DNA from 2 places in the Streptococcus sp. Marseille-Q5619 genome. Region 2 is predicted to be linked to the other one. Evidence: riboswitches for the same ligand, from Rfam matches in the RefSeq annotation. Region 2 holds a riboswitch; the other holds the start of a gene.
What was found. Region 2 has a riboswitch for thiamine pyrophosphate ahead of OC530_RS02380 (ECF transporter S component). Riboswitches for the same ligand answer to the same signal wherever they lie in the genome.
Positions count from the first base shown of each region.

Region 1: linked by a shared signal. The riboswitch ahead of OC530_RS08350 (thiamine-binding protein) and the one ahead of OC530_RS02380 (ECF transporter S component) in region 2 are both predicted to bind thiamine pyrophosphate.

Region 1 is NZ_CAMPPO010000006.1:88,854-91,980, reverse strand. It holds gene dnaB (replicative DNA helicase) at 1-19, shown strand, start outside; gene OC530_RS08360 (Veg family protein) at 21-287, shown strand; gene cbpD (choline binding-anchored murein hydrolase CbpD) at 375-1,493, shown strand; TPP riboswitch at 1,576-1,678, shown strand; gene OC530_RS08350 (thiamine-binding protein) at 1,747-2,037, shown strand; gene OC530_RS08345 (ABC transporter permease) at 2,000-2,758, shown strand; gene OC530_RS08340 (ABC transporter substrate-binding protein) at 2,797-3,127, shown strand, end outside.
Region 2 is NZ_CAMPPO010000002.1:247,283-250,409, reverse strand. It holds gene OC530_RS02395 (TenA family protein) at 1-56, shown strand, start outside; gene thiM (hydroxyethylthiazole kinase) at 185-967, shown strand; gene thiE (thiamine phosphate synthase) at 969-1,598, shown strand; TPP riboswitch at 1,714-1,802, shown strand; gene OC530_RS02380 (ECF transporter S component) at 1,961-2,521, shown strand; gene OC530_RS02375 (ABC transporter ATP-binding protein) at 2,522-3,127, shown strand, end outside.

The DNA.
Region 1 (3,127 bases), on a different contig from region 2:
CTCAAAAAGGGAGGCATAAAATGACAGATGCATTTACAGATGTAGCTAAGATGAAAAAAATCAAAGAGGAAATCAAGGCACATGAGGGTCATGTAATTGAAATGACCTTGGAAAATGGGCGTAAGCGTCAAAAAAATAGATTGGGTAAGTTAATTGAAGTTTATCCATCCCTATTTATTGTGGAATTTGGGAATGTGGAAGGAGATAAACAGGCTAATGTTTACGTTGAATCCTTTACTTACTCAGATATCCTTACAGAAAAAAATCTAATTCATTATCTGGACTAAAGTGAGAAATTTTCTCACTTTTTCTTTTTTCTCCGAATAGTTTAAGTGAAGGTAATCTTCGATTTATATTATTTTCAAGGAGGAAGAATGAAAATTTTACCGTTTAAAGTAACAGAGACAAGGTTTTCTTTCAGAAAATCAGCTAAAAAGGTTGTTCCTTTTTTAGTAGTAGGATTGATGTTAGCAGCGAGTGATAGTGTATATGCCTATTCTGGAGGAAATGGATCGATTGCGCGTGGAGATGATTATCCTGTTTATTATAAAAATGGGAGCCAGGAGATTGATCAGTGGCGCATGTATTCTCGTCAGTGTACTTCTTTTGCAGCCTTTCGTTTGAGTAATGTCAATGGTTTTGAGATTCCAAGGGCTTATGGAAATGCGAATGAATGGGGCTATCGTGCTCGTCGTGAAGGTTATCGTGTCGATAATAGACCAGCGATTGGCTCTATTGCTTGGTCTACTGCAGGAACTTATGGGCATGTTGCCTGGGTGTCAAATGTAATGGGAGATCAGATTGAGATCGAGGAATATAACTATGGTTATACAGAAGCCTATAATAAACGAATTATAAAAGCAAATACGATGACAGGATTTATTCATTTTAAAGATTTAGCTGGTGGCAGTGTTGGGAATAGTCAAACCTCAGTTTCAACAGGAGGAACACATTATTTCAAGTCTAAGTCTGCTATCAAAAATCAGCCACTAGCTAGCGCAACTGCGATTGATTACTATTATCCTGGGGAGAAGGTTCATTATGATCAAATTCTCGAAAAAGATGGATACAAGTGGTTGAGTTATACAGCTTATAACGGAAGTCGTCGTTATATCCAGCTAGAGGGAGTGACTTCTTCACAAAATTATCAGAACCAATCAGGGAATAGCTCTAATTATAGCTCAAATAATGGATCGACTGTCGGTTGGAAGAAAATAAATGGTAGTTGGTATCATTTTAAATCAAATGGGTCTAAATCAACGGGATGGTTGAAAGATGGTTCTAGCTGGTATTATTTGAAATCATCTGGTGAAATGCAGACAGGCTGGTTAAAGGAAAATGGCTCGTGGTATTATCTGGATAGTTCAGGGGCAATGAAAACAGGCTGGTATCAAGTTTCTGGTAAGTGGTATTATTCTTACTCTTCAGGTGTCTTAGCTGTTAATACGGCGGTGGATGGCTACAGAGTAAACAGTGATGGAGAACGAGTATAGAAAATTGGAGTAGGAAATGTTTCCTGCTCTTTTCTGTAAGCAGTTTCCTTGACATTTTTCTTAATTTGCGCTATCATATATCCATATAATATATGGGAGTCTGTGTACAGTCTGAGAGGAAGTGTTAAACTTCGACCGCACCTGATCTGGGTAATGCCAGCGGAGGGAACGATACTTAGTCTATTCTTGACCTTTTCCATATATGGTAAAGGTTTTTCTTTTTGTCAAAGGAAAACGAGAAGAGGAGGTTTTTATGAAAGCAAGCATCGCCTTGCAAGTTTTACCCCTAGCACAGGGGATTGATCGGATTGCTGTTATCGATCAAGTCATTGCTTATCTACAAGCTCAAGAAGTGACCATAGTGGTGACACCATTTGAAACGGTCTTGGAAGGGGAGTTTGATGAGCTCATGCGCATTCTCAAAGAAGCGCTGGAAGTGGCAGGGCAGGAGGCAGATAATGTCTTTGCCAATGTCAAAATAAATGTAGGAGAGATTTTAAGTATTGATGAGAAACTTGAAAAGTATACTGAGACGACACATTAGTCTATTGGGCTTTCTGGGGGTCTTGTCAATCTGGCAGTTAGCAGGTTTTCTTAAACTTCTCCCCAAGTTTATCCTGCCGACACCTTTTGAAATTCTTCAGGCCTTTGTTCGTGATAGAGAATTTCTCTGGTACCATAGCTGGGCGACCTTGAGAGTGGCTTTGCTAGGTCTAATTTTGGGAGTCTTGATTGCCTGTCTCATGGCTGTGCTCATGGACAGTTTGACTTGGCTCAATGACTTGATTTACCCTATGATGGTGGTCGTTCAGACCATTCCGACCATTGCTATAGCTCCTATCTTGGTCTTGTGGCTAGGTTATGGGATTCTGCCCAAGATTGTCTTGATTATTTTGACGACAACTTTTCCTATCATCGTTAGTATTTTGGACGGTTTTAGGCATTGTGACAAGGATATGTTGACCTTGTTTAGTCTGATGCGGGCCAAGCCTTGGCAAATCCTGTGGCATTTTAAAATTCCAGTCAGTCTGCCTTACTTTTATGCAGGTCTGAGGGTCAGTGTCTCCTATGCCTTTATCACAACCGTGGTATCTGAGTGGTTGGGAGGATTTGAAGGACTAGGTGTCTACATGATTCAGTCCAAGAAACTGTTTCAGTATGATACCATGTTTGCTATTATTATTCTGGTATCGATTATCAGCCTTCTGGGTATGAAGTTGGTCGATATCAGCGAGAAATATGTTATTAAATGGAAACGTTCGTAGAATTAGAATGTTTCTGAAAAAGAAAAGAGGAAATTGAAATGAAGAAAACATGGAAAGTGTTTTTAACGCTTGTAACAGCTCTTGTAGCTGTTGTGCTTGTGGCCTGTGGTCAAGGAACTGCTTCTAAAGACAACAAAGAGGCAGAACTTAAGAAGGTTGACTTTATCCTAGACTGGACACCAAATACCAACCACACAGGGCTTTATGTTGCCAAGGAAAAAGGTTATTTCAAAGAAGCTGGAGTGGATGTTGATTTGAAATTGCCACCAGAAGAAAGTTCTTCTGACTTGGTTATCAACGGAAAGGCACCATTTGCAGTTTATTTCCAAGACTACATGGCTAAAAAATTGGAAAAAGGGGCAGGAATTA
Region 2 (3,127 bases):
GGAATCAAGCAGTTTCTTTAGAATTAGCCTTTTTTGATATTGGTTACGATGTCTAGGGAAAGTTCAGGGTACTGACAAATTTGACGAGGTAAATCATTCAATGTAACTGAAAAAAATTCTCAACTAAAGATAGAGATAAATCGAAATCAGTAGATCGTATAAAGTGAAAAGGAAGGATTTCAATATGACAAGTTTAAAATTATTAAAAGAAAAAGCACCTTTGGTCATTTGCATCACCAATGATGTAGTAAAAAATTTCACAGCAAATGGATTAGTAGCACTGGGTGCCTCACCAGCTATGAGCGAGTACCCAGCAGACTTAGAAGATCTATTAAAATATGCTGGAGGATTATTGATTAACATTGGGACTTTAACGGATGAAAATTGGAACTTATACCAAGCTGCTCTGAAAATTGCAGAGAAATATAATGTCCCAGCAGTTTTAGATCCTGTAGCCTGTGGAGCAGGAGAATATAGAAAAAAAGTAGCAGATGATCTAATCAACAATTATAAACTAGCAGCGATTAGAGGAAATGCTGGCGAGATTGCCTCTTTAGTAGGAATAAATGTGGCATCTAAAGGAGTAGATAGTGCGGGCGTAGATAATATTGATGAGATTGCTCTAGCAGCCAACGCTAAGTTTCATATTCCAATAGTAGTGACTGGAGAAGTTGATGCGATTGCTGTTAATGGAGAAGTGGTAACGATTCATAATGGTAGTGCCATGATGCCAAAAGTTATTGGGACAGGATGCTTATTAGGTGCTGTAATAGCAAGCTTTATCGGACTTGAAAAAGGTCAAGAATTGAAATCATTAGAAACAGCAATGTTGGTTTACAATATCGCTGGAGAAATGGCAGAAAAACGCCCCAATGGGCATCTTCCTGGGACATTTAAAGTTGAATTTATAAATGCCTTATATGAGATTACAGATGAAGATGTAAAGGAATTCAAAAGAGTGAAGTAAAATGTTTCATAAAGAATTACTAAAACTATATTTTATTTGTGGAACGACTACTTGCCAAGGTAAAGATCTATATAGAGTCGTTGAGGAAGCCTTAAAAGGTGGTATAACCTTATTTCAATTTCGTGAAAAAGGGGAGGGAGCCTTAGAAGGTAAAGAAAAAGTCGAAGTAGCAATTAAACTACAGGATCTTTGTAAAAAATACAATGTTCCGTTTATTGTTAATGATGATATTGATTTGGCGATGGAAATTGACGCTGATGGCGTACATGTAGGACAAGATGACCTTGGAGTTGATGAAATTAGAAAATTGATGCCAGATAAAATAATTGGTCTTTCTATAAAAAACGAGAAAGAATTTCAACAGTCAAAAGTTGAATATGTAGATTATGTTGGTGTTGGTCCTGTATTTGATACCCAGTCAAAAGATGATGCTGGTGGTGCTATAGGTTATGAAGGTCTTAAATTGATGAGAAAACTATTGCCACAAATGCCCTTAGTTGCAATTGGTGGGATACAGACGCAACATATTAAAGACATTATGAAGACCAATGTTGACGGCGTTTCAATCATTTCAGCAATATCGTATGCAAAAAATATAGAAAAAACTGTTCGGGAAATGAGTGAACAATAGATATAGATCTAACCCAAGAAAGATCTGCTGTCTTTGTGAGTGCAAGGCTATATTTTCAGTTCAATTTCTTGAACTAGTATAAAATGTGTGTTATAATAATCACATAATTAAATAATAAAGACATTTGGGGTGCTTTAGGCTGAGATGATACCCATTGAACCTGATACAGTTAAGACTGGCGAAGGGAAATGTGAAATGTTTTTTTCGTATGTCGAAAAGAACGGTCTAATCTTGTAAGCTAAACTCTAATTTCTATCTGTAATTAGAGTTTTTTCTTTTACGAAACTGGATGAAGGTGATATAAAGCCTTTTGGTAGCTCACCTTGAGTGCCCCACTTTTCTTTAAAAAAAGGAGTTTTTTTATGTTGAAAAAATGGCAGTTAAAAGATGTTATCTTGCTTGCTTTCTTGTCTATCTTTTTTGGTGGGGTTTTCGTTGGTTCAGGATATGTGTATAATATTCTCAGCCTACTCTTAACACCTCTTGGTTTACAGGCTTTTGCCAATGAAATCCTTTTTGGACTCTGGTGTATGGCTGCGCCCATTGCTGCCATCTTTGTTCCGAGAGTCGGAAGTGCAACGATTGGAGAAGTGCTAGCTGCGCTTGCTGAAGTCCTTTATGGTAGCCAATTCGGTCTAGGTGCCCTTTTGTCCGGCTTGGTTCAAGGTTTGGGAAGTGAACTTGGTTTTATCGTAACTAGAAATCGCTATGAAAGTTGGCTCTCTCTAACTGCTAATAGTATTGGGATTACGCTTGTTAGCTTTATCTATGAATACATTAAGTTAGGTTACTACGCCTTTTCACTTCCGTTTGTCCTTTCCTTGCTTGTGGTACGTTTTATTTCTGTTTATTTCTTCTGTACCATTTTGGTTCGTGCCATTGTCAAACTCTATCATCAGTTTGCAACTGGAGGAAAGGCATAGATGGGGCTGGAACTACGAGCGATTCAGTCCCCAATTTTTTCGGAACCGCTTGATTTTACTTTTCATGAGCAAGCTTTTACCTTGTTAGTTGGGAGCAGTGGGTCTGGAAAATCGAGCCTCTTTCAAGTTATTGCCCAAGTTAGTTCTCTTCCCTATAGCGGTCAAGTACTGATAGATGGGAGCGAAGTCAGTCAGCTTTCTATCATCGAACGTGTCCAAACGATTGGTATTCTCTTTCAAAATCCCAATCATCAATTTACCATGGAGAACTTGTTTGAGGAGCTGATTTTTACCTTGGAGAATATCGGCTATCCCGTTCAGGAAATTGATTCTAAAATAGCAGAGGTTGTCCAGCAATGTCGTTGCAAGGACATCTTGCACCGTCCCATCCATCACTTATCAGGTGGAGAAAAGCAAAAGGCTGCTTTGGCTGTTCTCTTTGCTATGAATCCTAAGGTCTATCTCTTAGATGAGCCCTTTGCTTCCATTGACCGCAAGAGTAGGATAGAAATCTTGGAGATTCTAAAAGAGTTGGTCTTTGATGGGAAGACAGTTATTTTATGCGACCATGATTTATCTGATTATGAAGCCTATATCGACCATATG